Regions from separate parts of the Hymenobacter fastidiosus genome, predicted to be linked through region 1. Evidence: riboswitches for the same ligand, from Rfam matches in the RefSeq annotation. Region 1 holds a riboswitch; each other region holds the start of a gene.
What was found. Region 1 has a riboswitch for S-adenosylmethionine ahead of metH (methionine synthase). Riboswitches for the same ligand answer to the same signal wherever they lie in the genome.

Region 1 (10,480 bases):
TGGAAGACGGCGGGGCAATGGAAATCGGCAGTGGCAGCACCGTATTCATAACTAATTCCGGCCGTCTGCTCGCGGAACCGGGTAGCGCTATTCTGGTGAGAAGCGGGGGCGTGCTGAGCATCAAAACCCAGGCCGAAGCTACCGCGCTCCAGCAGTTCGGCCAGCTCGAAGTCGAGCCTGGCGGCCAGCTGATTATCCGCTCGCCCGTGGGCGGGCCCCCAGTCGAGCAGCGGAGCGCCCCGGCGCTGACGGTGTTTCCCAACCCCACTCAGGGCCGGGAGCTGCGCTTCGCCCTGAGTGGGGTACCGGCCGCCGAAGCGGCCACCTACACCTACCGGCTGCTCACCGCCCACGGCCGGGCCGTACGGACGGGACCGGGTACCCAGCCGGCGCTGTCGCTGACCGGGCTGCCGGCCGGGCCGTATCTGCTGGAGCTCACCGGCCCCAGGGGCCGGTACCTCACCCGTCAGGTCCAGATCAATCCCTAATGCGCCCGCCGATGAAACGCTTTCTGCTCTTTCTGGTCCTGGGCGGGCTGGCGGTCCTGACCGGGCCGCCAGCCCTGGCCCAGCTACTCCACCAGCAGGTGTACGGGTCGGCCGGCCCGGAACGGCTTGGGTATCTGACCCCGGTGCAAGCCGGGGGCTATTTGCTAGTTGGCACCCAACAAAAAACGCCCCCTACGGCCCTTGACGAAAAGCTCTACCTGGTCCGCACCACGGCCCAGGGCGATACGCTCTGGACCCGTACGCACAAAATTCCGGGTTTCACGGTAATCAACGTGCGGGCCATTTGCGAGAACGCCGCCGGACAGGTGCTGGTCGCGGGAGCTGGGGGTGACGCCAATATTGGCTTTGCCGATGAAGCCATCCTGATCCTGTTGAATCCGCAGGGCGATACGCTCTGGACCCGCAAGGTAGATGGCCCTACCGGTGACTCGTATACCGGCCTGCTGCTGGGCAACGACGGCACCTTCGTGCTCACGGCCTCGCTGAACACCTACCCGCAGTGGCTCAAGGTCAACGCCGCCGGCCAGGTCGTGGCCCGAACCAACATCAACTACGATGCCGACAACATCGGAGTGGTGACCGGGCTGTTCAAGGACAACTCCGGACGGGGCGGCTACTGGCTCCAGAACAGTAATGGCAGTACCATCAGCGAGCGGAAATTACTGCACCTGACCGAAGCCGGCGTGGTAGATCAGACCAAGCCCCTGTACGGTAAAGGCAGCGACTTTATCACCAGCGTGGCCCCGCTGCCCAACCAGGGGGGCTACCTGATGTGTCAGGCCAGCAAGCTCACGCGCTTTACCGCCGCGCTTGATACCGTCTGGACCAAGTACCTGATTTACACCAATGGCGTCGTGACGGGCTACGCCACGCCCGGCCAGGTGCAGCCCCTGGCCGATGGCAACTTCGTGCTGGCCGGCAGCTTCTACTTCGCCGATGGCTACCGCGTGTACCTGGGCAAGATCACGCCCGACGGGCAGGTGCTGCGCGACACGGTGCTCTTCCGCGCCGGCGGCTCGGAAACCATCCGCAGCCTGGCCGTGGAGCCGGGCACCAACAACTACGTGTTCAGCGGCGAGGCCACGCAAGGCCCCCTGGGCCGCTCCGATCTGTTTCTGGGCATCCACGCCAACTGGCGCGTCCTTTCTACCCGGGCCGCCCGCGCCCCCCGGGTCGCCTTTGAGGCCTGGCCCAACCCGCTGGCGGCCGGCCAGCCCGAGCTGACGTTGCGCGCCGACCGCCAGGTAGCGGGCGAGCTGACCCTGACCGATCCGCTGGGCCGCCGCGTGCGCACCTGGCCCGCCACCCGGGCGCTGGCCCAGGCCGGTGGGCAGCGCCTGTCGCTGGCGGGCCTGCCGCCGGGCCTCTACCTGCTCACCGGCACCGCCGCCGACGGCCGCCGCTATGTAGCCCGTATCGTCCGCGAGTAAACCCCGCCTGACTGATGCCCCAGAAAAAGCCCCGTTACCAGTTGGTAACGGAGCTTTTTCTGGGGCATCAGTCACGTATCCACTACCGCGCAAGGCAAGCAATTGCTCATTGTTAATTGATAATGACTTCCACCCGGCGGTTGCGGGGGAGCTGTTGCGGGTCGCGGTTGTCGGCTACCGGGCGGGTGGCGCCGTAGCCGTGGGCCGTGAGCCGCACCGAGTCGATGCCCTGCTGCACGAGGTAGCGGCGCACGACGCGGGCCCGCTGCTCGGACAGGCGCAGGTTCAGGGCCGGCTCCCCGACGTTGTCGGTGTGGCCCGCAATTTCGAGGCGCAAAGCGGGCTGGGCGCGCAGCATCCGGGTCAGTTGGTTCAGCCGGGGCCGCGAAGTGGGCAGCAGCGTGGCCGTGCTCTGGGTGAAATACAGGTTGGACAGCGTCACGGCCGCTCCTTTGCTCAGGGCCGATAAATCCGGCAGCGTGTCGGGTACCGCAACCGGACTGGCGGGGGCCGCGGCCGGAGGAGCGGCCGGCATTGCTGCCGCCCGCCGGGAAACCGCGGCGGTCTGGTGCCCGCGCCCGGGGTTGGGCGGAACTACTCTGGGAGGCAGCGCAGTCGGCGGACTAACGACCGGGGCCGGGGGAGCAACCGGCTGGGGGCGTACCGCCACGGCTGGTATTGGTTTGGCGGACGCGGGCAGCTCGGCGTACAGACTGCTGGCCGGAATGGGCTGGGGCTCGGCGGCCGACCCGGGCAGCTGCCAGGTGAGCAGGGCGCGGGTATCCCACTGCACCTGGTAATATTCCACCCGCAGCGGGTAGTAGCGCCCGCCTACCAGCGTCACCTCGGCCGCCGACTCCGTGGCGACCTGGTCGCGCCAGGCGCTCAGGATTTTCTTGCCCCCCACCCACACCCGCATGCCATCGTCGCTGAGGATGCGGAAGGTGTAGCGGCCGGTAACGGGAATGAAGATGTGACCCGTCCAGCGTACCGAGAAATACTCGGCCGGCACGCCGGGGCCGGGAGCCACAAACCGGCGCGATATACCCATCAGGTTGGGCGGGCCGGTGGTCCAGCTGAAGTCGATGGTGGGGTCGGTACGGGTGAGCACGAGGCGGTTGAAGTTCCTGCCGTCGTAGTACTGCCCGCGCAGGCCGGTACCGGGCAGGCTCTGGGCCGGCAGCCGAACGGATAGCAGCAGCAACAGCGGGAGCAGCGGGAGCAGGGCCGGGAGAAATCGGGGAAACAGCATGGCTGAATTGATCATCTGAAAGCGTCGCGCGTTGCCTACGGGCCTAAAGCTACCGGATAACGCCCGACCGGTTCCCAAAATTGGATTCCGGATTTTCGTACTGTATCTTCGTTTTAGTTACTTATCCAGAAAGACCGAGGGACTGGGCCCGACGACGTCTTGGCAACCTGCTACACAAGGTGCCAACTCCCATTTCGGCGTTTCGGCGGCGAATAAAGATAAGTACCGGACTCGCCCTTGCGCGGCTCTTTCTGGATAGGCTTTTTGGTACCGCCTCATTAGAATAGAAGCAGCTATGCAACCGACGCCCCGCCCCAAATCCCCGCTTTACGCTATTCTTCAGCAGCGCATTCTCGTGCTCGATGGCGCCATGGGCACCATGATTCAGCGCCACCCGCTGGACGAGGCCGACTTCCGCGGCCCGCGCTTTGCGGACCACGCCAAGCCCCTGCGCGGCAACAACGACCTGCTGTCAATAACCCGCCCCGACATCATCCGCGGCATCCACCACGACTACTTCGCCGCCGGGGCCGACATGGTGGAAACCAATACCTTCAGCGGCACCACCATCGCCCAGGCCGATTATGGTTTGGAGCATATCGTGTATGAGCTCAACTTCGAATCAGCCCGGATTGCCAAAGAGGTAGCCGACGAATTCACCGCCCGCGAGCCGCACAAGCCGCGCTTCGTGGCCGGGGCCGTAGGGCCCACCAACCGCACGGCCTCCCTGTCGCCCGACGTGAACCGGCCCGGCTTCCGCGCCGTGACCTTCGACGAGCTGGCCGCGGCCTACCTCGAGCAGGTGCGCGGCCTGATCGACGGCGGCTCCGACACGCTGCTCATCGAAACCATCTTCGACACGCTCAACGCCAAGGCGGCCCTGTACGCGGTGCAGAAGTTCTTCGACGAGGGCGGCAAAGTGGTGCCGGTTATGATTTCGGGCACCATCACCGACGCCTCCGGCCGCACGTTGTCGGGCCAGACGGTGGAGGCCTTCTGGAACTCCATCAGCCACTTACCGCTGCTGAGCGTGGGGCTGAACTGCGCCCTGGGGGCCGACCAGCTCCACGTCTACGTCAGGGAGCTGAGCCGGATTGCCGACGTGCATATTTCCGCCTACCCCAACGCCGGCCTGCCGAACGCCTTCGGCGGCTACGACGAGTCGGCCCAGGAATTCGCGGCCGTGGTGGAGAATTACCTGAAGGAAGGCATCGTGACGGTGGCCGGCGGCTGCTGCGGCACCACGCCCCAGCACATTGCGGAGCTGAGTAAGCTGGCTCAGCGCTACGCGCCACGCCCACTTCCTCAGCTCCGCAATGCGCAATTAGTAATTAGTAATGAAGAATTAAGAATTGCCGACGACCAGCAAGCCGACGAGCCAATTACTAATTCTTCATTACTAATTACTAATTCAAGCGCGACTCGCCTGGCCGGCCTTGAGCCCTTCAATATCTACCCCGACAGTCTGTTTGTGAACGTGGGCGAGCGGTGCAACGTGACCGGCTCCCGGGCCTTTGCCCGCCTGATCCGCACCGGCTCCTACGAGGCCGCCCTACAGGTGGCCCGCGACCAGGTGGAAGGCGGTGCCCAGGTGCTCGACGTGAACATGGACGAGGGCATGCTCGACTCGGAGCAGGCCATGACGACGTTTCTGAACCTGATTGCCTCCGAGCCCGACATTTCCCGGGTGCCGGTGATGATTGACTCCTCGAAGTGGACCGTGCTCGAAGCCGGCCTGAAGTGCGTGCAGGGCAAGAGCATCGTCAACTCCATTTCGCTGAAAGAGGGCGAGGAAGTTTTCAAACAGCACGCCCGCACCGTGCGTCAGTACGGGGCCGCCGTGGTGGTCATGGCCTTCGACGAAACCGGCCAGGCCGACACGTTTGAGAAGAAAATTGCCGTGTGCCGGCGCAGCTACGACATCCTGGTCAACGAAGTGGGCTTCCCGCCCCAGGACATCATCTTCGATCCCAACATCCTCACGGTGGGCACCGGCATGGAGGAGCACCGCAACTACGCCCTCGACTTTATCGAGGCCGTGCGCTGGATCAAGGCCAACCTGCCCGGGGCGCTGACTTCCGGCGGCATCAGCAACATCAGCTTCTCCTTCCGCGGCAACGACGTGGTGCGCGAGGCGATTCACTCCAGCTTCCTCTACCACGCCATCCGCGCCGGGCTGGATATGGGCATCGTGAACCCCAGCCAGCTGGCCGTGTACGACGAGGTGCCCAAAGACCTGCTCGAATTGGTGGAAGACGTGCTGCTCAACCGCCGCGCCGACGCCACCGAGCGGCTGGTCGACTTCGCCGAAACCGTGCAGCAGAAAGGCAAGGTCGAAGTGGTGGCTGATGCCTGGCGCAGCCTGCCCGTGGCCGAGCGGCTTCAGCACGCCCTGGTGCGCGGCATCACCGAGTTTATCGACCAGGACACCGAGGAAGTCCGCCGGCAGGTCGGCCGCCCGCTGGAAGTCATCGAGGGGCCGCTGATGGCCGGTATGAACGTGGTCGGCGACCTGTTCGGGGCCGGCAAGATGTTTCTGCCCCAGGTGGTGAAGTCGGCCCGGGTGATGAAAAAGGCCGTGGCCTACCTGGAGCCCTACCTGCTGGCCGACAAGCGCGGGCAGGAGCGGCAGACGGCCGGCAAAATCCTGCTGGCCACAGTGAAAGGCGACGTGCACGACATCGGTAAGAACATCGTGGGCGTGGTGCTGGCCTGCAACAACTTCGACATCGTGGACCTGGGCGTGATGGTGCCCCTGGAGCGGATTCTGGACGAGGCCGTGAAGCAGCAGGTGGACGTTATCGGCCTCAGCGGTTTGATTACGCCCAGCCTGGATGAGATGGTGTACGTGGCCCAGGAAATGGAAAAGCGCGGCCTGAAAACGCCCCTGCTCATCGGCGGCGCCACCACGTCGCGCCTGCACGCGGCCGTGAAAATCGCGCCCAACTACTCCGGCCCCATCGTGCACGTCCACGACGCGTCCCGCTCGGTGGGCGTGGCGGCCAGCCTGCTGGGCTCCAGCGCCGAAGCCTACGGCCGCACCGTGCGCGACGAGTACACCAGCCTGCGCCAGGATTACGCCAGCCGCCAGCGCGACAAAAACTACCTGCCCATCGAGTCCGCCCGCGCCAACGGCTTTAAGGCCGACTGGGCCGCCGCGCCCATCACCAAACCCACGTTTCTGGGCACCAAAGTCCTCGACCACTACCCGCTGGCCGAGCTGGCTGAGTACATCGACTGGACGCCGTTTTTCCACACCTGGGAGCTGAAGGGCCGCTACCCGCGCATCCTGGACGACGCAACCCTGGGCGAAGCCGCCACCAGGCTTTTCGCCGACGCTCAGGCCATGCTGCAAAAGGTCATTGCCGAAAACCTGCTGACGGCTCGCGCCGTGGTCGGCTTCTGGCCCGCCAATACTGTCGGCGCCGACACCATCGAAATCTACGCCGACGACCAGCGCGACAAGGTGCAGACCGAGTTCTTCACCCTGCGCCAGCAGGGCGAGAAGGGTCCGGGCATTCCCAACCTCGCCTTCTCCGACTTCCTGGCTCCGAAAGAGTCGGGCCGCGCGGACTATATCGGCGGCTTTGCCGTCACGGCCGGGCTGGGCATCGAAAAGCTCATCGAGCAGTTTGAGGCCGACCACGACGACTACTCCAGCATCATGATCAAGGCCCTGGCCGACCGGCTGGCCGAGGCCTTTGCCGAGCGCCTCCACCAGCGGGTACGGGAGGAGTTCTGGGGCTACTCCTCGGATGAGAAGCTGACCAAGGAAGAGCTGATTCAGGAGCAGTACCGCGGCGTGCGGCCCGCCCCCGGCTACCCCGGCTGCCCCGACCACACCGAGAAAATCACCCTGTTCCAGCTCCTCGACGCCGACCAGCAAACCGGCATCATCCTCACCGAAAACCTGGCCATGTACCCGGCCTCCTCGGTCAGCGGCCTCTACTACGCCCACCCGGACAGCCGCTACTTCGGCCTCGGCAAAATCGGCAAGGACCAGGTGGCGGACATTGCCCAGCGCAAGAACATGCCGGTAGCGGAGCTGGAGCGGTGGTTGTCGCCGAATTTGAACTACGAGGTGGCGAGTAGTGCGCCTCACCCCCCGGCCCCCTCTCCGAAAGAGGAGAGGGGGAGCCAGACGACAACGCCAGCTGCCGAGCATTTTTACCCGCAGGATAAAGTTCTTACGGCCGATAAGCGGCAGTACGGCAAGCTGGACCTGAAAGGACGAAGCCGGGAAATGCGGCAGCAGCCCACGGAAGCGGAAGAAGTGCTCTGGCAGGCGTTGCGCGACAATAAGCTGGGCTCGAAGTTTCGCCGCCAGCACAGCATTGACCGCTACATCGTGGACTTTGTCAGCATTGGCTCCAAGCTGATTGTGGAGGTGGACGGCGACGTGCATCAGCAGTCCGATCAGGCCGCTTATGACCAGGGACGCACGGCCTTGCTGACGGAACTGGGCTATCAGGTTCTGCGCTTTCCCAACGAGCAGGTAACTCAGCGCCTTCCCGAAGTGCTGGCAGCTATTAAAGCCCTCCTGCCCGTTTCTGCCAACTAACTCTTTACTCTTGTCTGCAATCAGCCGTCTGGCACCCCCTCTCCTCTTTCGGAGAGGGGCCCGGGGGGTGAGGCGTCCAAGTCGCGCCACCACGACCATGAAAGTAACCGAACACCTGTCCCGCGCCGACGGCAAAACGCTGTTTTCCTTCGAAGTGCTGCCGCCCCGCAAGGGCGAGAACATCCAGACGCTCTTCTCCAACATCGAGCCGCTGCTGGAATTCAAGCCGCCGTTTATTGACGTCACCTACCACCGCGAGGAGTACGTGTACCGCCAGCACCCCAACGGCCTGCTGGAGAAGAAGACCGTGCGCCGCCGCCCTGGTACGGTGGGCATCTGCGCGGCCATCAAAAACCGCTTCGACGTGGATACCGTGCCCCACCTGATCTGCGGGGGCTTCTCGAAGGAGGAAACCGAAAATGCCCTCATCGACCTCAACTTCCTGGGCATCGACAACGTGCTGGCCCTGCGCGGCGACCCGATCAAGAGCGAAGGCCACTTCAAGCCCGAGGCCGACGGCCACAGCTACGCCTGCGACCTGATCGGGCAGGTGGCGTCGTTGAACCACGGCGAGTACCTGGACGAGGAGCAGGACGACACCTGGGCTACTGACTTCTGCATCGGCACGGCCGGCTACCCCGAAAAGCACTTTGAGGCGCCGAATTACGGCACCGACCTGCGCTACCTCAAGCACAAGGTGGACCGCGGGGCCGACTACATCGTGACGCAGATGTTTTTCGACAACGAGCAGTATTTCAGCTTTGAGAAGCGCTGCCGGGAGGCGGGCATCACCGTGCCTATCATCCCCGGCCTGAAGCCGCTGACGACCAAAAGCCAGCTCACGATGCTGCCCCGCTCGTTCTACCTGAATATTCCCGAGGCACTGACTGAAGCCGTTCATCTGGCCCCTAACAATGAGGCAGCGCGGCAGATCGGCATTGAGTGGTGCGTCAATCAGAGTAAGGAGCTGATGGCCCACGGCGTACCCTGCCTGCATTACTATTCCATGGGCAAATCGGAGTCGATCCGGCGGGTGGCGGCGGAGCTGTTTTGATGCAACTGACCGTTCTCAGCTGCGGTTACGCACTGAGGTTACGCCGGGGGAGGTGGGTTGCCGGCGGTTAGCCGTCAGGAGCGGGACGCCAGGAGTTTAGGGCGCAGGCGGTAAAAGAGGCAGGAACGAAACGGGTGACCAGGCCGCCGCGCCTTGCATCGGCACCCTGCTCTTATGCTGACTTCCAGCTTCTGCCTTCCCGCTTCTGACGCCTCAAACAGGGTTTCAGTAAGGCCCCGCGTAACCGCAGGTACGCAGTGAGTTGCTCAGGATACCGGAAAGAAGCTTGCGCTGCTTCGGAAAAGACCGTTTTTCAGACCACCAGACAATTTGGTGCGTAACAGCAGGTATCCGTTCACCCTCGTACCCCGGCTGGCAGGCCGCTTGCGCCGGGTGGTGGCATTGGAAAATTATTAACGGTTAAGTCGTACCTGATCTATGGCTGCGCTCGACGATCTGTTTGCTCAGCTGCGCGTGGCTACCGCTCCGACGGAAATAGAGGCGTTGCAAAACGGCATCTGGCAGCTTTGGCTCGACCCCGGCGACGTGGTCCTCGACAAGCAGCTGGAAGAAGGCATGCGGGCGCTGGCGGCGGGCGACTTTTCGCACGCTATTCACGAGTTCACCCAGCTTACAACGGCGAAGCCGGACTTTGCCGAGGGCTGGAACAAGCGGGCTACGGCCTACTATCTGCGCGGCGAGTACCGGGCCTCCCTGCTGGATATTGCGGAAACCCTGCGCCGCGAGCCCCGTCATTTCGGGGCGCTGGCCGGCTGGGCCGCCATCCTGCGCATGCTCAATGACGGGCCCCGCGCCCTGCGGGTGTTGCAGCGGCTGGCCCGAATCTGCCCCCGGCTGCCCGGCCTGCAGAGCCAGCTCCGCGACCTGCGCGACCAGCTCGGCAACTCCGGGCAGTAACTATATACGGGTAGTGCGGGAGTTCGGGAAAATTTGTAAATTTCCCGGACCAATTCCGCCGGCGCGTTTGCCAAGATTTTCCGTATCTGACTGTCTGTCTTACGTATTGGCCGGAATATTGCTCTTTTCAACCGGTGTTGCAGCCCTATTATCAATGGTACTTAAACCATAATTTTTTTCATAATACGGAATTTTTCAGCCCAGTAGCCGCTCTGAATTCAGCTTATCGCCATTGCCCGCACTCTTTCCCACCCAAAATTCCCCCTCCCATGAACAAACGGTTACTTCTCGGGCTGATAGCCCTGTTACTTTCCTTTAGTTCGCAGGCCCAGCGCCTGCGGACCACCGAGTCGGAAAGCGGCATGATCGAAAAAGGAAATAAAACCGGCGTTTGGGAATACTATGTCCACGCCCGGGATGGCCGCCAGATCACCGTGCAGAAGTACGACCACACCGCCCGGAAGCTCGTGTTCTATCGGCCCATCGAAGACATTCCGTACAGCGTGGAGTTGCAGGCTGGTCAGTGGACCCGTAGCCGGATTGATCAGCCCCCGTTGTTCATTGGGGGCGACCCGGTGCTGGCGTCCTATACCACGAAGCTGGTGTACCCCGCGGGCGCCCAGCAGCGCAACCTGCAGGGCAAAGTGCTTATCTCCTTCATGATTGACACCCTGGGCCGCGCTTCAGACCACAAGATTTTGCTGAGTGTGGGCGGGGGCTGCGATGAGGAAGCCATGCGCGTGTGCCGCAAGATTC
Region 2 (10,480 bases), on a different contig from region 1:
GGGCCAGCAGCTGTTGCTCAGCGGGTGGAAACAGCACGTCGGAGCTAATGCCGATGACCAGGGTGCGCGCCTGAATCCGGCGGAGCGCCGCCTCGACGCCGCTCCGGTTCCGGCCCACGTGGTGCGAGTCCATGGCCCGGCTCAGGGCGACGTAGCTGTAGGCATCAAACCGGGCCACGAGCTTGTCGCCCTGGTATTGCTGGTAGGAGCTGGCGCGGAAACCGGTGAGCGGCTCGTCGGCCGGCTCGGCCTGGCTGGTGGTGTAGGCCTCGTAGCTGCGGTAGCTGAGCAGCGCCACGGCCCGGGCCGCTTTCAGGCCCGCCTGGCCCCCGGCGGGCGTAGCCGAAAAGTAAGTTGAATCGGCGAAAATGGCCAGCCGCTGGGCTTCGTTGAAGGCAATTCCCCAGGGCGAATGCCGGGCGCTGGTAGCCAGCACCACCAGGTGCTCGAATGCGGCCGGCTGCTGCACGGCCCATTCCAGCGCCTGCTGCCCGCCCAGGGAACCGCCAATCAGGGTGTGTATTTTCGTCAGCCCCAGCTGCTGCCGCAGCTGCTCGTGGGCGGCTACCATGTCGCGCACCGTAACCAGCGGAAACGCCTGATACAGGGGCGCCGCGCCGTCCTCACCCGGCGTGAGCGGGCCCGTGGAGCCGTAGCAGGAACCCAGAATGTTGGCACACACGATAAACCAGTCGGCCGGGTTGAAGTGGCAGCCGGGGCCGAACAGGCCGGGCCACCACTCGAGCACGTCGGCATTGGCGGTCAGGGCGTGGCACACCCACACCACGTTGTCGCGGGTGGCGTTGAGGGTGCCGAAAGTCTGGTAGGCTACCCGCACTTCCGCCAATACGGCCCCGCTTTCCAGGGGCAGCGGCGCGGGCAGGCGGAACACCTGGTTGTTGGTCATATATTCTGGCTTACAGCTGGGGTTTTAGAAGGTAGAGCTGAGAGCTGAGATTTAAGCGCTTAGCTGGATGAGTTGCCGCGCCGCAAAACCATAACCGGATGCCCTGTCAGCTAGCTGATTCTCCGCTCTGAGCGCTAAAATCTCAGCTCTCAACGCTCCCGCTATACTTCCAGCGGAGCCGCGTGTTCTGGTTTGGGCTGCAGCAGCGTGCGGCCTGATTCATCCGGCGTAGCCGCGTTGCGGACGGCCTCAAACGCCTGGGCCAGGTCGGCGCGGATGTCGTCGAAATGCTCGATGCCGACCGACAGACGCAGGGAGGTGGGCGTGACCCCCGCCGCGCGCTGCTCGGCTTCGGATAATTGCTGGTGCGTGGTGGCCGAAGGCTGAATGATGAGCGTTTTAGCGTCGCCCACGTTGGCCAGGTGGCTGATCAGCTTCAGGTTGTCGATGAATTGGGTGGCCGTTTCCTTGCTGCCTTTCAGGCTGAAGCTGAGCACGCCGCCGAAGCCCCGCTTCAGGTATTTCTGGGCCAGGGTATGGTAGGGGCTGCTTTTCAGGCCGGGATAGTTCACGCTTTCCACCTGGGGGTGCTGCTCGAGCCAGGTGGCCACGCGCAGGGCGTTTTCCACCGTACGCTCCACGCGCAGACTCAGGGTTTCGAGGCCAATCAGCAGCTGGAAAGAGTTGAAGGGGCTGATGGCGGGGCCGAAGTCACGCAGGCCCTCCACCCGGGCCCGGATAATGAAGGCGATGTTGCCAAACGGCCCGCCCTTGCCGAACACGTCGTTGAACACCAGCCCGTGGTAGCCTTCGGAGGGCTCGGTGAACTGCGGGAACTTGCCGTTGCCGAAGTCGTAGGTGCCGCCATCGACGATTACGCCGCCCACGCTCGTACCGTGGCCGCCGATCCATTTCGTGGCCGACTCCACTACGATATGGGCCCCGTGCTCCAGGGGCCGGAACAGGTAGCCGCCCGCGCCGAACGTGTTGTCGACAATCAGGGGCAGGTCATGCTTGTTGGCAATGGCCGCAATCCGCTCAAAATCCGGAACGCTGTAGCTCGGGTTGCCGATGGTTTCGAGGTAAATGGCTTTGGTCTTGTCGTCGATCAGGGCCTCGAAGGAAGCCGGGTTGTCGCCGTCGGCGAAGCGCACTTCGATGCCCAGGCGCTTGAAGGCTACCTTAAACTGGTTGTAGGTGCCGCCGTAGAGAAAGGCGCTGCTCACGAAGTTGTCGCCGGCCTGCAGAATGTTGTTCAGGGCAATAAACTGGGCCGCCTGCCCCGAGCCGGTAGCCAGGGCCGCCACACCACCTTCCAGCGCTGCCACGCGCTGCTCAAACACGTCGGTGGTGGGGTTCATCAGCCGGGTGTAGATATTGCCGAATTCCTTGAGGGCAAAAAGGTTGGCGCCGTGCTCGGCACTTTTGAAGACGTAGGAAGTCGTCTGGTGAATCGGCACGGCGCGGGAACCCGTGGTGGGGTCGGGCTGCTGGCCGGCGTGGAGCTGGAGGGTTTCGAAATGCAGGGCTGGCGTTGACATGATGAGACGGGGTTAAGAGGAATTTCAGGAAGAAAAAGGCGGAATTTGGGCCCGTCAGTGCCCCAAAGGCGCTAGCTGAGGCCGGCTCCGCAACCAGGGCAACTGGTGCTGAGACCAGGGGAAATCCGGCGAAAAGCGCCCGAAAAATGGCCGCCGGAGGCAGAGTAAGCCGAGAAACAGAAAAGAAGGGAAGGGACGCTAGGACTGAGTCAGGCTAGCAACAACACGCCTGACAACAGCACATTCGCCCGGCCCAGCGGGCGGGGGCGGCCACGGCGGCCGAAACACGAAAACCCATCGGCAGGCCGGCGAGCCATAAGGCAGCCGGGGCGGAGGGGTTGGAGCAGGCGGAGAAAGGGGAGTTTTTCATGGTACTCGACTTATCTGTCCCGTGGGCCTGAGCACCGCGGGCAGGAATTGGCACCTTTCGCTTTACCGAAGGTTGCCAGTGGGTCACGGAGCCTGTTCTCTCGCCACTTCTGTATAAAATCTTGAAAACTGCGCCGCCGTTAGCGGGGAGTACCGGGTTGGTAAGTGCAAATGTACACCCGGAATTGAAAAACGCAAGTCCGGTGAAAAATTTCCCGTGATTTTTTTACGGGCACAAAAAAGCGCTGTTCCGGGCCGGAACAGCGCTTTTTTGCGTTTATAGCTATTCGTTTTTTGTTTTTGTCCAACTACTGAACGTAGCGCAGCAGCTAAAAGCGAGCCTTAAAAAACGGAAAACGAAACTTATAGCGTGGGGAGCGTCAGGACCTGGCCAACTTCGATATGGTCGGGGTTGGCCCCGATGGTAGCTTTGTTGGCATCGTAAATCTGGTGCCACTTGGCGGCGTCGCCGTAATGATGCTTGGCAATTTTCGACAGCGAATCACCGCTGACCACTGTGTAGCTGCTGCCGGCAGCCGTGGGCTTGGCGGCATCTTTGTTGCCGAAAAAGTCGGTGTTGCCGGCAGCGGCGGGCTTCACGGCCGGCTCAACCGGTTTTTCTTCGCCTTTATTGGTCAGGAAATCGAACAGTCCCATGGTTGCGTGTCGGTTAGAAGTGGAAGGAGGAAAGGGGGATTCGGGGCTAAGCCACACGGAATCTGACGTTCTTACGCCGGCCTCCTGATTAGGTTGTCCGGGAAGTAGGGATAAAATCGCAGCTTAACCCTTTGCCCCAGACCCCGTAAGAAACGCCGGCTTCAGCCCTTGATCGGGCATCCGGGCCGCTGCAATCCTCCCCCAACCATTACACCAACCCTATGAAACGCGTAGCCACTCCCTTCCACTACCTGGCCAGCCTGCTGCTGTTTGTTGCTTTGCTTATGTCCGGTTGCAGTCAGCCCGATAAAGTGGGCGAAACCAACATGCTCTACGGTACCGACAGCAAAGTGTGGAAGACTGATAAGGAAACCACCGCCACCGGCGACAAAGTAGCCCAGACTGATGCCGACGAGGATACGGAGCTGAAGTTTTTCGCCAACGGCACGTTCAACATGACTTCCCCGGCCCAGACCATGCAGGGCAAGTACACCTTCGACCAGCCCGGCCAGAAAATTACCCTCACGCCCGACGGCGCCACCACCAGTATGGCCTTCGACGTGACCAACCTGACGGAGAAGAAAATCACCCTGAAAGGCACCGACGGCACCACCCTGATGCTGGAAGCTGAGTAAGGCTCCGGCCCCGGAATCAACCAAACTGCTGAAAGCCCTTTCGCCCCGTGCGAAAGGGCTTTTTTGTTTCTGCATGAGGAACAGGACCGGGCGGGTCTGGCTGGTTCCGGAGAAAGCCGCTAGCTTGCCACCGTCTTATTCTGCTTACTTCAATCATTACCCAATGTCCCTGCTTTCCCGCCTGCTGATGGCCGGCCTGCTCTGCGCCAGCTTCGCCACCCAGGCCCAGACTACCACTCCTGCGCTGGTGGTGCACCCCATCCGCAGTATCAGTGCCGCCGATACCAGCTTCGCCGACCTGGAGTTTCTGACCCGGGAAATCGGTGCGGCCCGGGTGGTGCTGCTGGGTGAGCCCAGCCACGGCGAGGGCAACGTGTTCGAGGCCAAGGCCCGGCTCGTGCGCTTTCTGCAGCAGCGCATGGGCTTCACTACCCTGGCTTTCGAGAGCGGCTTCTACGAGGTGAACAAGGCCCAGCAGCAGCTCGATGCCGGAGTGTCGGCTCCGGAAGCGCTGGGCAACAGCGTATTCGGCATCTGGACCGCCACCCAGGAATTTCAGCCCGTGGAAGAGCTCGTGGCGGCCCGCAAGCTGCGCGTAACGGGTTTCGACTCCCAGCTGACGGGCGCATACGGCGAGGAGCTGGCCGATGAGCTGGAGGTTTTCCTGGAGTCGCAGAAAGCCAGTGCCGCCATCAACTACGACTATCTGGACGAGGTGCTGGGCTTTATGCAGCATTTCAACGGTTTCCCGGCGGGCCACACCCTGGGCGAGTGGGAACGGAACGTGAAGCTGGCCGACCGCCTGCTGGCCAACGCGGGCACCACGCCCGCCCGCCGGGCCGCCGCCGAGCAGTGGCGCCAGACGCTGCGCAGCCTGCAGGCCATGGCCCGCGACTACGTGCAGAACGACCCCGGGGTGAAAGACCACCAAACCTTCCAGGCCCGCGACAACAACCCCCGCGACGCCCAGATGGCCGACAACCTGTTGTGGTACCTGCGCCAGCACCCCCAGGAGAAAGTGATTTGCTGGGGCGCCACGGCCCATTTTGCCAACCAGATGCAGCTGGTCGACAACGCGGAGATTCAGCAGTTCCGGCCCATGGGCTGGCACGTGAAAAAAGCTCTGGGCGCGCAGGCCTACATTCTGGGTACGGCCACGGCCGGCGGTAGCTACGCGGCCGTGGGCGAAGCCAGTCAGCCCATTGCCGCTCCGCCCGTTGGCAGCATGGAGGCCCGCCTCGACAGCCTGGGGGCGGAGTATCTGTTCCTGAACCTGAAGCAGAACTACGGCAGCCGCCGCTTTTCGGCCTACTCCATCATGGAATATACCCCGCTGGTAGCGGAGTGGGCGCAGGTGGTAGATGGCGTCCTGTTTCTGAAAACCACCCGGCCGCCCCGCCTCCGGACGCGGCCGGCCGCTGAACTGGTAGCCGTGCCCGACTCGGCCGGGCAGGTGGCCCGGGCCGCCGCGGGCGTAGCGCCGGCCGGTGCTACGCCCGGCCTGGTGTTGCGCCGCGCCGCTCCGGCCGCCGGCACCCTGACCGTGCGGGGCCGGGTAACGGACCGCAAAACCCGCGCCGCCGTGCCCTTTGCCTCGGTGGCCCTGCCCGCGTTGGGCCTGGGCGTGATGGCCGATGCACAGGGCAACTTCGCGCTGGCCGTGCCCCGCACCGCCACGGGAGCCACGCTTCAGGTGTCGAGCGTGGGCTACGGGATGGTCAGCGTTGCCGTGGGGGCTGGTCCGCTGGCGGTGGTGCTCACGCCGCAGGCCTACGCGCTGGGCAACGTGCGGGTGAGCGGGGAATCGTTGAATCCGCGCAAAATCATGAAGAAAGTGCTGGCGGCGGCCCCGGCCAACTACGAGCAGAACGACTACGTGGCGCAGGTCTACACGCGCCGGCAGATCAGCAACTTCGACACGCTGCGGCACGCGGTGGAGTACGTGAGCCAGATTTTTGAGCCGGCGGGCTACCGGCACTGGGGGGGCGGCTTCCTGATGATGGGGCCTACTCAGAAACACCGGGTGCAGGAAACGAAGGTGCTGGTGCAGAGCCCTACTCCGCTGGGCCCGTTCGACCTGGCCGAAGGCGGACAGGGCTTCTATTCCGCCGCCGCCGATCCGGTGCGTATCTCGCCCCTGTTTAAAAGCCGGACCCTGGGCAAATTCGTGCTGCGCCTGGATAGCGTGCTGCAGCAGGGCGACGAAACCACCTACCTGATCAGCTTCACCGCGAAGCGGGCCAACCACCGCACCACCGGCACCTACCTGGAGGCCGGCTACTCCGGCCGCGTGTACGTGCGCCGGCAGGACTACGCGGTGGTACGCTACGAGGCCCTGTGGCAGGGCGACACCGTGCAGATGAATGCCACGGCCCACAAATACTACGGCCGCCAGAATCTGACGGCCCGGCTGTACGCCAGCGTCCTGACCGATTCGCGGACTTCGCACGTGGTGACCTACCAGAAGGCGGCCACCGGCCGCTACCACGTGGCCACCAGCGTGGCGCAGGGAATCAGTGCGGGCCGGGTGCTGGGCAAGCGGCCCTTCTTCAACCAGAAATTCTGCGAGGAGCACTTCTCGGTGCTGCCGGCCGGTACGCCGCCGCTGCCCGCGAATCCGGAGCTGGACCCCCGGTTCGCGGGCGGTGAAACCTACCAGCTTGATTTTGTGAAGCACCGCCCGGCGTTCTGGCAAACCTACCAGCGCCCCGCCCCGGCGGAGCCCGCGCCTACGCTCAACGCAAAGAAGCCGTAGCCTCGGATGGGGCCTGATGGTGCCCAAACACCCGCGTAATCCAGCGAGGCAGGAAGACGGCCCCCAGCACCAGATACAGGTAGTAGGTAACGATGCGGTAGAGCAGCACGATGAAGTTCGTCATGGTGGGCGTGCCGATGAACTTGCCGAAGAAGGTGGGAAATGCGCCTTCGGCAATGCCCGCCCCGCCCGGCGTAATGGCAATCAGCAGGATGACTTTGTAGGTGAGGTTGCGGCCGAAAATCAGGGCAAATTCGCCGGCGCTGACTTCGGTGAAGGCGGCAATAATGCAGCCGATAACGGCGTAGCGGGCCGTCCAGACGAAGGCTGTTGAAGCGCAGGCCCGGAACCAGTACAGCGCGCCATTGCCGCGCAGCTGGGCTGAAGCCCACACCATTTCGTTGCCGTGCTGGTAGGCTTTGGCCCGCCAGCGCCGCAGACCGGGCAGCGAAAACAGCCGCACCATCAGCCGCTTCACCGCCACCGGGTTGATGAACAGCGCGTACAGCATCAGCCCCGCGTACACGCTGACGAAGAGGTAGCTGAGTACAAACGCAATGCGCAGCGTGGTAATCAGGCCGCCCTGCAATACCTCGTGCGGATACAGCGCGTCGCCCGCCACCAGCACCACCAGCGGCACCGTGATGACGTAGTACAGGTTGTCGAGCAGGGCCGTCACCATCACGTAGGCCAGCGACTTGCCCAGACTGATGCCTTCCTTGCTGAGAATAAACGGCGCTATCGACGTGCCGCCGGCAGCCGAGGGCAACACGCAGGAAGCGAATTCCCAGAGCATAATCACGTCGAGGCTGGCCCGCCAGGTCAGCTCCCGCTCGGCAATGTGGCGGATGCGGTACACGTAGCCCAGGTCGCGGGCCAGCAGCACCACCACCATAATCAGCAGCCAGTGAAGCTTGGCATCTGCCAGCGGGGCCAGGTCGCCGGGCCGGTAGCTGCGCCAGAACATGAAGCCCACCACACTCAGGCCCAGCAGCACCGGCAGCACGATGCGCGACGGGCGAAGCTTATGCAGCAGCTGTTTTTCCTGGTTATTCTGCTGGGTAAGCGGCATGGGCAGGGGAGGAGTGGGCCAACGCAAAAGTAGGTATTATTCGCCCCGGCAGCGTCACGCCCCAACTTTAGCACGTCATACCGAGCGTAGTCGAGGTAGCTCGTCCACTTCGGTGCTATTGGCAGGATTTACCAGTGCAACGTCAGCATACGAGATACCCCGACTGCGCTCGGTATGACGGTCAGGTGGGGCTGAGTTAAAGAAAGCAAAAGACCCGCCACCCGCGTATTCCCCGGCCCGTGCTATAACCGCCGCCTGATAAAAATCGTAACTTTGCCAATCCGTGGACTAGCATTCAGTGGGCTAACCTTTTGAGCTACCTGCTTGTTGCCCTGCTATCATTCCCTGCTTACCCCATCCGAAGATGATTGTTGAACCCGGTGAACTGCTGGCGGCTATTGACTCGCCCGACGACCTCAAGAAGCTCAGCCAGGACCAGCTGGTTCAGCTCAGCCAGGAATTGCGCCAGTTTATCGTCGATACCGTGTCCATCTACGGCGGCCACTTCGGGGCTTCGCTCGGAGTGGTGGAATTGTCGGTGGCCCTGCACTACGTCTTCAACACGCCCTACGACCAGCTGGTGTGGGATGTGGGCCACCAGGCCTACGGGCATAAAATCCTGACCGGCCGCCGCGACCGGTTCCCCACCAACCGGCGCTACGGCGGCATGTCGGGCTTCCCCAAGCGCAGCGAAAGTGAGTACGACGCCTTCGGCGTGGGCCACAGCTCCACCAGCATTGGCGCCGCCCTGGGCATGGCGGTAGCGTCGGACTACAAGGGCGAGCTGGACCGGCAGCACATTGCCGTTATCGGCGACGGCGCCATGACGGCGGGTATGGCTTTTGAAGCGCTGAACCACGCCGGCGTAGCCAACTCCAACCTGCTGGTTATCCTCAACGACAACTGCATGAGCATCGACCCCAACGTGGGCGCGCTCAAGGAATACCTGACCGACATCACCACTTCCCGCACCTACAACAAGGTGCGCGACGAGCTGTGGAACGTGCTGGGCAAGCTCAGCAAGTTCGGCCCGAACCCGCAGCACGTGGCCCGCAAGGTGGAAGCCGCCATGAAGGCCACGCTGATGAAGCAGAGCAATCTGTTCGAGGCGCTGAAATTCCGCTACTTCGGCCCCGTCGACGGCCACGACGTGCAGCACCTGGTCACGATTCTGAATGACCTGAAAAGTATTCCCGGTCCCAAAATTCTGCACTGCGTCACGGTGAAAGGCAAAGGCTACGCGCTGGCCGAGCAGGACCAGACCCTGTGGCACGCGCCCGGCCTGTTCGACAAGATCACCGGCGAGATTTACAAAAAGCACCATGAGAAGCCCCAGGCGCCCAAGTACCAGGACGTGTTCGGTCACACGATGGTGGAGCTGGCGGAGCAGAACGCCAAGGTGATGGGCGTCACGCCGGCTATGCCGTCGGGCTCGTCGCTGAACATCATGATGGAGGCCATGCCCGACCGCGCCTTCGACGTGGGCATTGCCGAGCAGCACGCCGTGGTGTTCTCCGCCGGCCTGGCCACGCAGGGCCTCGTGCCGTTCTGCAATATCTACTCGTCGTTCATGCAGCGCGCCTACGACCAGGTGCTGCACGATGTGGCGCTGCAAAATCTGAACGTGGTGTTCTGCCTCGACCGGGCCGGTTTCGCCGGCGCCGACGGCCCCACCCACCACGGCTGCTACGACCTGGCCTACATGCGCTGCATCCCGAACATGGTGGTTTCGGCCCCGATGAACGAGGAAGAGTTGCGTAACCTGATGTACACGGCCCAGCTGCCCGATATGGGCCCGTTCAGCATCCGCTACCCCCGCGGCGAAGGCGTGATGCCCACGTGGCGGCTGCCGTTCAGGAAAATTGCCGTGGGCACCGGCCGCGTGGTGCGGGAAGGCAATGATGTAGCCATCCTCACTATCGGCCACATCGGCAACTACGCCGTGAAAGCCACGGCCCAGCTGGCTGCCGAAGGGCTCAGTGTTGGTCATTTCGATATGCGTTTCTGCAAGCCCCTGGACGAGGAAATGCTGGCCGCCGTGCTCAGTAAGTACAAAGCCATTGTGACCGTGGAAGACGGCTGCCTGCCGGGCGGTTTCGGCGCGGCCGTGCTGGAGTTTATGGCCGACCACGGCTACGCCCTGCCCGTGCGTCGTCTCGGTATCCCCGACCGCGTGGTAGAGCACGGCACCCAGGATGAGCTCTACCAGGAGTGCGGCTTCGATGCCGCCGGTATAGCCGCCGCCGTGCGGGAGCTGAGCGGAAAAGTGGCCGTTAAAGTTGCCGTGGAAACGGTGACTCGGTAGCAAGATTTAAGCAAGTAAAAATCCCCGCCGGATTCGTCCGACGGGGATTTTTACTTTATAGCCTTGGGCGACCTTGCGGATCATAGCAAACTAAGAGCCTGGATTTCTAGCGTTAATGGTCTGAATAATAAGTTTCAGATTTTTTAACGCTGACGCCTACTCCCCGCCCACCAGTGCGCGCAGCTGATGAAGCTCCTGGGTCATCTGCGCGTTGAGGTTCTCCAGCTGATCCACCACCT
Region 3 (10,480 bases), on a different contig from region 1:
TTTCGGCCGCCTTTTACCTGCTCAGCGGCTGGCAGGAATATTTCTCCGACGAGCGGGACCATCATGGCCGCTTCCCCTTCACGGCCAGCGTGCAGCACCGCTACGGCTTCGTGGCGGTGCCCGTGGTCAACTATTACTTCGACATCCTGAAAACGGCTGTGGAACACGTCACGGGCCAGCATTGCCAGCCCCGCCAATGGGCAGCTGATGCGCCCTTTGCGGCCTTCATTACGCACGACATCGACAATCTGCACAGTGCCTGGAAAGCCCCGGCCAAAGCAGCGCTCAAAAGACGTGACGTAGTTGGGTTTGGCCGGCAACTCTGGCAGCACTTCACCCAGTCCGATGCCTGGGATAATCTGGCGCTGGTGCGGCAAACGGTGGCAGAATACGGCGCAAAAAGCACATTTTTCTTCCTACCTAACCATCTGCCCACGAATAGCACGCCCAATGCCGACTACCGCCTGACAACCGAGCTTAAGACGCAGATCCAGGCGCTGGCGGCAGCAGGAGACGAAATACAGCTCCATGGGAGTATCGGTACGTCGGGGCACGGGCTGCGCTTGAAGCGCGAGCAACACCTGCTGCCCATAACGGCTTCCGGCCTCCGGTTTCATTACCTGATTTGGGAACCACGCCTCACCCCGATACTGCTTGATTCGCTACGCTTCACCTATGACACCACCCTGGGCTTTGCCGAGCACTTCGGCTTCCGCCACTCCTATTGCCACCCGTTCCACCCGTTCGACTTCACGCAGAGCCGGGCCACTGATTTCCTCGAAATCCCGCTCAACGTGATGGACGCCACGCTCTATCACCCCAACTACCTGCAGCTGGCCCCCGATGAGATTCTGCCGGCCCTGCAGCCCATGTTCGGGGAAATCGAGCGGTTCGGGGGCGTATGCACCGTGCTCTGGCACAACGAGAACTTCGACCCGGCCAACCTCCACAACGGCCCGCAGCAGTTCCACATCATCATGGACTACCTTCGCAGCCGCAAAACAGCTTTCGTCAACGGCCGGGAAATCTGTTGCCGGTTATGAGTTGCCGGTTGCCAGTTGTGAGTTGCGTGTTGCCAGTTGCCAGTTGCCAGTTGCCAGTTCGTTTAATAAAGCCATCAGGACGAACTGACAACACGCAACTGGCAACTGGCAACTGGCAACGCGCAACTCACAACTGGCAACCGGCAACTGGCAACACGCAACACGCAACTGGCAACTCACAACCGGCAACTCATAACCGGCAACTCACAACCGGCAACTGGCAACACGCAACTGGCAACTGACAACTCATAACTGACAACTGATTTGGGTATCGTTCAGCGGCAGGGGCTGCGCAACACCATTATTTCCTACCTCGGGCTGGCACTGGGCTTCGTCAATACGGCCCTGGTGCTGCCCCACCTGCTGGCTCCCGAGAAGCTGGGGCTGACCACGCTGCTGGTGTCCAGTGCCACGGTGTACGCGCAGTTTGCCGCTTTCGGGTTTGCCAGCGTGGGCATCCGCTTCTTCCCCTACTTCCGCAACCGCGAGGCCGGCCACCACGGCTTTCTGCCCCTGCTGCTGGGACTGCCCCTGCTGGGCTTTCTGCTGGTCACGCTGTTCTACGGGCTGGCCAAACCGCTGCTGCTGGACCAGTACGCCCCCCAGGACGCGGCGCTGCTCGTGCCCTACTACTGGTGGGGCAGCGCGCTGGCGCTGTTCACGCTGCTCTACTCCCTGCAGGATGCCTACCTGAAAGGGCTGTACCACACCGCCTTTTCGGGCTTTCTGCAGGATATTGTGCTGCGCCTGCTCATCGTGGGACTGGCTCTGCTCTATGGCAAAGGCTACCTCAACTTTCACGAGTTCGTGCTCGGCTACATCGGGCTCTACGGCATCATCCTACTGCTGCTGACGGCCTACCTGGGCTATATCGGGGAGCTGCACCTGCGGCCCACCCGGGCGGCGCTGCGGGTGCGGCCGGTGAGTGAAATCGTGCGCTTCGGCGGCTTTGCCCTGCTGTCCAGCCTCTCGGGCAGCATCCTGGGCTTTATCGACTCCTGGATGGTAGGCGCCCAGCTCAGCCTGGCGGCGGCCGGCGTGTACGGCATTGCCTACAACATCAGCACGGCCCTCACCATCCCGGCCCGCTCGCTCAACAAGATTGCCTTCCCGCTGCTGGCCCAGTACTGGAAAGACCAGGACCTGGCCAAGATGGCCGACTTCTACCGCCGCACCACCCGCCTGAACACGGCCGTGGGCTGCTACCTGGCCCTGGGCATCGGCCTGAACCTGGACTTCATCTACTCCCTGATCAAAAATCCGGTGTACGCCACCGGCACTACCGCCGTGCTGCTGCTGCTGGCCGGCCGCCTGTTCGACGGCATCACCGGCGTCAACGGCCTCATCGTCGTCACCTCGCCGCGCTACCGCTTCGATTTGATTTTCAACCTGTTTCTGGCCGGTGGCACGGTGTTTATGAACTGGCTGCTGATTCCGCGCTATGGCCTCACCGGCTCGGCCCTGGCCACACTCATTGCCCTCGTGAGCATCAACACGGCCCGCACCTGGTTTGTGTGGTATTCCTACCGCCTGCAGCCCTTCGACCGGCGCATTCCGCTCATCGTGGCCGTGGCGGCCGGAGCAGGTTTCGCGGGCTGGCTGGTCCCGTTCACCCACTCATTGCTGGTTACCATGCTGGTGCGCTCCGTGGTGCTTACCGGCGTGTACACAATCCTGATTCTGGGCTCGAATGCCGTACCGGAAGCCCGGGTTTTATTGGGCAGTCTGAAAAAAAGCATATTACCTTAGGTTATCGGGTATTACGTTAAGTAATTCAGGATCAACCCCCAAGAATTTCACCCTTATTCCGTTCAACTACCTTGTTTTAAGATAGATAAAACAATAGTTAGGAAGTTCAGAAATCGGGCTGCTACCTTTGCCGCAGCAATTCTTTACCCCCCAGAGGATTGTTTTTATACAGAGGCGTGGAGAGACAGGCTCGACGAAACGCCGGCAACCACCCGCCACCGCGGGCAAGGTGCCAACCGAAGGTCAACGAAGCTAAGTCCTGACCATATAAAAACAAGTCACCGTGAAAGCCTTTTCCAACCTCCGCCCCGTCACCGCCACCCTCTCTGCTCTACCGCATGGATGTTGTGGCAGGCTGATGAGCCGGCGTTGTTGGTAGTGCGGCCCACTCCTGCCCTTTTCCTGTCCGGGCCCTGACTTCAGCCGGCTGAGGTTTTGTTCCGCCCATTTTCTTTCGGCTGCCGCAGGATAGCCCGCCCGGATTCGCGCCGGCTTTCTGGGCCCGTTGCTCCGGAAAAAAGACCCATTATCCTCTCATTATGCAAGTAGCCTCTGAGGCGCTGGTTTCCGACCTGCGCCAGCAGCTCGCCGGGCTTTCCGCCGTATCCGTGCTGACGGCCGTAGCCGCGCAGTTTCCCGGCCAAGCCACGTTCTCGACGTCTTTCGGCCTCGAGGACCAGATCATCACCCACCTGATTTTCGAGCACAATCTGCCGATAACCGTCTTCACCCTCGATACGGCCCGCAATTTTCAGGACACTTATTCCACCTGGCACAAAACCCTGCGCCGCTACGGCCGGACCATTACGCCCTACTTCCCGCAGCAGGCCAGGGTTGAAGACCTGCTGCGCGAAAAGGGCCCGAACAGCTTCTACGATAGCGTCGAAAACCGCAAAGAGTGCTGCGGCATCCGCAAAGTGGAGCCGCTGAATCGGGCCCTGGCCGGGCAGCAGGCCTGGATTACCGGCATCCGCGCCGAGCAGTCGGTCAACCGGCACGATATGCACGCAGTGGAGTGGGACGGCGGCCACCGGCTCATCAAAGTTCATCCGCTGTTCGACTGGACCTGGGAGCAGTGTTGGGAATTTGTGCATGCCCATGGCATTCCGTTCAACCCGCTGCACCAGCAGGGCTTCGTGAGCATCGGCTGCGCCCCCTGCACCCGGGCCATCAAAGCCGGCGAGGATTTCCGGGCCGGACGCTGGTGGTGGGAAGATCAGTCGGCCAAAGAGTGCGGCCTGCACGGTACCCACAACGGCCCCGACCCGGAGGTGGTAGTGAGTAGTGAGTAGTGAAGCTCCCCCCCAAGAATTTAACGGAAACCAACATTTCACCTCTCCCCGGCCAGCAGGCCCCAAGGTCTGCGCTGACAATCGTCAGGCTCCCCCTCTCTTTCGGAGAGGGGGCCGGGGGGTGAGGCCCCGCCAGAACAGATCCTATGAGTACCCTCCATTTCGATTACCTCGACCGGCTGGAAGCCGAAGCCATTCACATCCTGCGGGAAGTGGCGGGCCAGTTTGAGCGGCCGGCCCTGCTGTTTTCGGGCGGTAAAGACTCCATCGTGCTGACGCGGCTGGCTGAAAAAGCCTTCCGCCCCGGCCGCTTCCCCTTTCCGCTGGTCCACGTCGATACCGGCCACAACTTCCCCGAGGTGCTGGCCTTCCGCGACCAGCTGGCCGCCGAGCTGGGCGAAAAGCTGATCGTGCGCAGCGTGGAAGACACCATCCGGCGGCAGCGCCTGCGCGAGCCGGGCGGCAAATTCCCCAGCCGCAACCCGCTGCAAACCTATACGCTGCTCGAAACCATCGAGGAGTTCGGGTTCGACGCCTGCATTGGCGGGGCCCGCCGCGACGAGGAAAAGGCCCGGGCCAAGGAGCGCATCTTCTCGGTGCGCGACGAGTTTGGGCAGTGGGACCCCAAACGTCAGCGGCCCGAGCTCTGGAACATCTATAACGGCCGCATCCAGCGGGGCGAGAACGTGCGCGTGTTCCCGATTTCGAACTGGACCGAGCTCGACGTGTGGCACTACATTCAGCGCGAAAACATTGCCCTGCCCAGCATCTACTTCGGCCACCCGCGCACCTGCGTGGTGCTGCCCAGCGGCCAGCTGCTGGGCCTCAATGAGCACCTGCACCTCGACGAAACCGACGAAATCGTGGAGCGCCAGGTGCGCTTCCGCACCGTGGGCGACTCGACCTGCACCGCCGCCGTGGAAAGCGACGCGGCCACCATCGACGACATCATTGAGGATTTGCTCCAGGCCAAAGTCAGTGAGCGGGGCGCCACCCGCCTCGACGACAACATCTCCGAAGCCGGCATGGAAGACCGGAAAAGGAACGGTTATTTTTAATAATGTGGGCAATGCGGTGAATGTGAAAATGGGAGGAATGAAACGGTCGTAGCACCTAGCGCCGACCGAAAATTCATTAATCACATTTCACCCATTCCCACATCCAGCCCATTCTCCCTATTCTCCACATTCATCACATTCATCACAGTAACCAGTGGACCTTCTCCGATTTATCACCTGCGGCAGCGTCGACGACGGCAAGAGTACGCTGATTGGCCGTTTGCTCTACGACTCCGACTCCGTGTCGCTGGACGTGCTGGCGGCGCTGGAAAACCGGCCTACCGTGCACGGCACCGTGGACCTGGCGTTGCTCACCGACGGCCTGCGCGCCGAGCGGGAACAGGGCATCACCATCGACGTGGCCTACAAGTACTTCACCACGCCCCGCCGCAAGTTCATCATCACCGACGCGCCCGGCCACGTGCAGTACACCCGCAACATGGTCACGGGCGCCTCCACCGCCGATCTGGCCATCGTGCTGGTCGATGCCCGTCAGGGCGTGGTGGAGCAGACCCGCCGCCACGCCCTCATTGCCTCGCTCGTGGGCATCCGCCACTTCGTGCTGGCCGTGAACAAGATGGACCTGGTGGGCAACGACGAAACGGTGTTCGACCAGATCGTAGCCGACTACGCCGCCGTGGCCGACCAGCTCCAACTGCCCCAGGTGACGGCCATTCCGCTCAGCGCCCTGCTCGGCGACAACATCGTGACGCGCTCCAAAAACCTGCCCTGGTACGCCGGCCCCAGCTTGCTCGAACACCTGGAAAGCGTGCCGGCCTTTGAGGAAGCAGCTATTGGCGAGCCCCGCTTTCAGGTGCAGTTCGTTATTCGCCCCCAGACCGCCGACTACCCCGACTACCGCGGCTACGCCGGCCGCATCCACAGCGGCGAATACCGCCGCGGCGACCGGGTTCAGATCCTGCCCGGGGGCCGGGAGTCGGTGATTGAGGCCATTGAGGTGGACCAGCGGGAAGTGGAAACCGCCGCCGCGCCCCAGGCCGTAATCCTGCGCCTGCGCGACGACATCGACATCAGCCGCGGCGACTCCATCGTGCCAGTGGGCAGCTCGGTGCGCGTAACCAGGGAGCTGGAAGCCACCGTATGCTGGATGAGTGAGCAGCCGCTGTGGCCCGGTCGTAAGCTGCTGGTGCAGCACCACTCGGCGGTAGTTAAGGCGGTGGTCACGGCCATTGACTACCAGGTGAACGTGCGTACCTACGACCGCGCCGCCACCGAATCGGCCCAGCTCAACGACATCGTGGGCATCCGCCTCAAAACGGCCGCCCCCCTGGTGGTTGATGCCTACCAGCACAACCGCGCGACGGGGGCCTTTATCCTGGTAGATGAGCTGAGCGGGGATACGCTGGCTGCCGGCATGGTGGAAACCGTACCGAACAGCTTCGTGCCCGGGCCCCTGGGTGTCACGATTTAGCCGGCTCCTGGTTGCCTCCGGAGTCGCGGATTGACGTATAAAACTGACCCTTAGTTGGTTCTGGCTGCGTACCCCCATCCCCATAGCCCTGACTACGTCGGCCGGGGGACGACGCGCCCCGGCGGGTTCCCCCCCGGCCGGCCGCGGCCGCTAACCTTAAATCTATCAATGGGTTAATCCGATTCTGACTATCTTTTCCCCCCGGCTTCGGCCGCTCCGCCCTTCTACTACCTCAACCATGACCCCGTCCACTCCTTTACCTGCCGGCCTGCCGCCGCCAGGGTCGGTGCTGGCAGCCCTGCCCGCCACCAACGCGTTGTTTCCCATCTTTCTGAAGCTGGAAAACCTGCGGGTGCTGCTCGTGGGCGGCGGCGCGGCAGGGCTGGAAAAGCTCACGGCTATTCTTGGCAACAGCCCCGCCACGGCCGTGACGGTAGTCAGCGAAACCTTCCGGCCCGAAATTCTGGCTTTCACGGCGAAGTACCCGCACGTGCAGCTGCGCGAGAAACCCTACGACCCGCAGGACCTGCTGGGGCACGATATCGTGTTTGCGGCCACCAACGATGCCGCCGTCAACCGCCTCGTCAAGGCCCACGCCACGGCCCAGCGCCTGCTCTGCAACGTGGCCGACACCCCCGCCGAGTCCGACTTTGACCTGGGCTCCATCGTGCAGAAAGGCGACCTGAAAATTGCCATTTCCACCAACGGTAAGCTGCCCGCCGTGGCCAGGCGGCTGCGCTTGGTACTCGACGAGACGCTACCCGACGAGCTGCACCGGGTGCTCCGGCACCTGACCGCCGTTCGCAGCAAGCTGGGGGGCAACTTTGCGCAGCGGGTGAAGCCGCTCAACGCCGTGCCGACGGAGCGGCTGGATGGCCTGGCCGACGAGTCGCCGGCGGCGGCCCAGTGGCGGCGGCTGGCCACGCTGTCGCTGCTGGCGTTTGCGGCCATGCTGTGCTTCAACATCCTCTCCTACTACGTTACCTGGCAGCAGGCCTGGGACGTGGCCACCACCGCGAAGATGTTCTACGTATTCGTGGCCATCGGCTTCGGCGCTCAGCTGATCGACGGGCTGCTGGGCATGGGCTACGGCGTCGTCACGGCCATCAGCCTGATGAGCATGAACATTGCGCCGGCAGCCGTGAGTGCCAGCATTCACACCGCCGAAATGTTTGCCAGCGGCGCGTCGGGCTACCACCACTACCGGTTTGGCAACGTGAACAAGCGCCTGTTCAAGGTGCTGCTGATTCCGGGGGTGCTGGGCGCCGTGACGGGCGCGTATCTGCTGTCGCGCTTCGGCGAGCAGTACGCCGGCTACGTCAAGCCCCTGCTGGCCGTGTACCTGCTGCTGCTCGGGCTGCGCATTCTGTTCAAGGCCTTCAGCAAGCCCGGCAAGCGCACCAAGCATAAGAAGCTGGGTTTGCTGGCCGCGGCCGGCGGCTTCCTCGACTCGTTTGGCGGCGGCGGCTGGGGCCCGCTGGTGACCAGCACCCTCATTGCCGGCGGCCGTACGCCGCAGTACGTTATCGGCTCGGTGAGCGTAGCCGAGTTCTTCGTGACTTTCGCCAGCGCCCTCACCTTCTTCGCCACCATCGGCATCACCCACTGGCAGATTGTGCTGGGCCTGATCGTGGGTGGCGTGGCCGCCGCGCCCCTGGCCGCCCGGATGGCCGGCCGCATCCCCACCCGCTGGATGCTCGTGGGCGTGGGGCTGATGGTAATCGTGTGGAGCCTGTGGGCGTTGCGGAAGCTGTTTATGTAGTTTCCTGTTCAGCAGCACCAAAAAATCGTCTGTCATCCTGAATGCAGCGGAGCGGAATGAAGGACCTTCCTCCTTTCGCTAACCAGCTTGCTTCAACATAAAAAGCCCTTCCCTGTAGCGCAGGACTTGTCCTTACCCAAATCTTTTTCTGGCTGTTCAGCAGTAGCAAAAATGTACTTTTTTGACAGCTAACGCCATTTGAAAAGCTGCGAATCGGGGACTCAACCAAAACTCAAAAGCCCTTCCAGCCACATGGCTGGAAGGGCTTTTGAGTTTTGGGTAAGGACAAGCCCTGTAGCGCAGGAAAGGGCTTTTTATATGGCATGACGTTTCGCGGGGCCGAAGAGGAAGGTCCTTCGCGCTGCTCAGGATGACAGCCGATTACTTGTTAGCTGTTACCAACTTAGCTTCCGCTGCCTGGCGCAGCTTGCTGTGCTTTTTGCCGTAGCCGTAGTAGATAGCCAGCCCGATAGCCAGCCACCCGAACAGCCGCAGCCAGGTATCGAGCGGCAACGACACCATCATCAGCAGGCAGGTCAGGATGCCGAGGATGGGCACCACGGGTACCCAGGGCGTGCGGAAGCCGCGCGGGGCGTCGGGCTCCTTTTTGCGCATGATCAGTACGCCCAGGCACACCATCACGAAAGCCAGCAGCGTGCCGATGCTGGTCATCTCGCCCACCACCGAAATCGGCACGAAGCCCGCGAACAGGCTGATGAACAAACCCAGCAGCAGATTCGACTTGTGGGGCGTGCGGAAAATAGGGTGGACTTCGGAGAATACCTTCGGCAGCAGCCCGTCTTTCGACATGGAGAAGAACACCCGGCTCTGCCCCATCAGATCGACCAGAATAACCGAGGTATAGCCGATAAGAATGGCCACGATGATGGCCGAGCTCAGCCAGGCGTAGGGCGTTTTTTCGATGGCAATGGCCACCGGCGCGGCGCTGTTCTTGAACTCGGTGTAGTTGGCGACGCCCGTCAGCACGTGGCCGAAGAGCACGAACAGCACGGTGCAGACCAGCAGGGAGCCGATGATGCCGATGGGCATATTCTTCTGCGGGTTCTTGGTTTCCTGGGCCATGGTGGCCACGATGTCGAAGCCGATGAACACAAAGAACACCACGCCCGCCCCGCGCAGAATCCCGCTCAGCCCGAACTCGCCGAACGTGCCCGTATTCTGCGGAATGTAAGGCTGGTAGTTGGCCGGATCGATGTACTGCCAACCCAGGGCAATGAACACCAGCACCACGGCTACTTTCAGCGTGACCACCAGCGCGTTAAACCACGCCGAGCCCGACGTGCCGCGGATGATGATAGCCGTGATGGCCAGCACAATCAGCATGGCCGGCACGTTCACCACCCCGGATATCACGGAGCCGTCGGCCAGCGTGGCCTTTTCAAACGGCGACATCACCAGCTGGGCCGGAATGTGCAGGTCAAACTTGGCCAGCACCCGCACCAGGTACTGCGACCAGCTGATGGCCACCGTGGCCGCGCCCACGGAATATTCCAGGATCAGGTCCCAGCCGATAATCCAGGCGAACAGCTCGCCCATGGTGGCGTAGGAATAGGTGTAGGCCGAGCCCGCCACCGGCACCATGGAGGCAAATTCGGCGTAGCACAGGGCCGAAAACGCGCAGCCCAGGGCCGCTACCAGAAACGACAGCGTGACGGCCGGGCCGGCATTGTTGGCCGCCGCAATGCCGGTGAGCGAAAACAAGCCCGCCCCGATGATAACGCCGATACCAATGGTAATCAGGCTGAAGCCGCCCAGACTTCTTTTGAGGGTATGGGCTCCCGTTTCGGCCGCTTCCAGACGAAGCATGGCCAGTGATTTTTTAAGCATAAGGCAAAATAAACAGGCGTCGGGCGGGGCCGCAGGCGCCTGCCTGCATGAATGAAAAGGAGCCGATTCCGGCCCCCTGAATTACGCCGGGCCTGCCCCTGCCGGGCAAGCCCGGCGCGCGGGTATGCGCAGTTAGGCCAGCACCCGAATAACCGATTCCGAGAACCGCTCCATTTCCTCCAGCTGCGGGCTGGCTTGCAGCAGAAAGAAGTCGACGCCGACGGCCTCAAAGGCCCCAATCCGGTCCTGGAGCTGCGCCGACGTGCCCGTGAGGCCGGTGCGCAGGCCCCGGTTGG

Region 2: linked by a shared signal. The riboswitch ahead of ABD833_RS14730 (O-acetylhomoserine aminocarboxypropyltransferase/cysteine synthase family protein) and the one ahead of metH (methionine synthase) in region 1 are both predicted to bind S-adenosylmethionine.
Region 3: linked by a shared signal. The riboswitch ahead of ABD833_RS02190 (phosphoadenylyl-sulfate reductase) and the one ahead of metH (methionine synthase) in region 1 are both predicted to bind S-adenosylmethionine.

The regions. Positions count from the first base shown of each region.
Region 1 covers NZ_BAABDJ010000037.1:92,722-103,201, reverse strand. Annotated here, with positions in the region: gene ABD833_RS16635 (metallopeptidase domain-containing protein) at 1-488, shown strand, start outside; gene ABD833_RS16630 (hypothetical protein) at 500-1,939, shown strand; gene ABD833_RS16625 (PA14 domain-containing protein) at 2,052-3,191, opposite strand; SAM riboswitch class I at 3,310-3,416, shown strand; gene metH (methionine synthase) at 3,487-7,752, shown strand; gene metF (methylenetetrahydrofolate reductase [NAD(P)H]) at 7,850-8,806, shown strand; gene ABD833_RS16610 (tetratricopeptide repeat protein) at 9,245-9,724, shown strand; gene ABD833_RS16605 (energy transducer TonB) at 9,994-10,480, shown strand, end outside.
Region 2 covers NZ_BAABDJ010000035.1:98,991-109,470, forward strand. Annotated here, with positions in the region: gene metX (homoserine O-acetyltransferase MetX) at 1-907, opposite strand, end outside; gene ABD833_RS14730 (O-acetylhomoserine aminocarboxypropyltransferase/cysteine synthase family protein) at 1,069-2,448, opposite strand; SAM riboswitch class I at 2,826-2,938, opposite strand; gene ABD833_RS14735 (LysM peptidoglycan-binding domain-containing protein) at 3,181-3,474, opposite strand; gene ABD833_RS14740 (hypothetical protein) at 3,696-4,109, shown strand; gene ABD833_RS14745 (erythromycin esterase family protein) at 4,273-6,864, shown strand; gene ABD833_RS14750 (lysylphosphatidylglycerol synthase transmembrane domain-containing protein) at 6,845-7,936, opposite strand; gene dxs (1-deoxy-D-xylulose-5-phosphate synthase) at 8,301-10,241, shown strand; gene ABD833_RS14760 (PAS domain S-box protein) at 10,398-10,480, opposite strand, start outside.
Region 3 covers NZ_BAABDJ010000002.1:322,575-333,054, reverse strand. Annotated here, with positions in the region: gene ABD833_RS02200 (DUF7033 domain-containing protein) at 1-1,043, shown strand, start outside; gene ABD833_RS02195 (lipopolysaccharide biosynthesis protein) at 1,308-2,792, shown strand; SAM riboswitch class I at 2,954-3,066, shown strand; gene ABD833_RS02190 (phosphoadenylyl-sulfate reductase) at 3,332-4,084, shown strand; gene cysD (sulfate adenylyltransferase subunit CysD) at 4,231-5,142, shown strand; gene ABD833_RS02180 (sulfate adenylyltransferase subunit 1) at 5,297-6,574, shown strand; gene ABD833_RS02175 (TSUP family transporter) at 6,813-8,336, shown strand; gene ABD833_RS02170 (amino acid permease) at 8,718-10,184, opposite strand; gene ABD833_RS02165 (LLM class flavin-dependent oxidoreductase) at 10,317-10,480, opposite strand, start outside.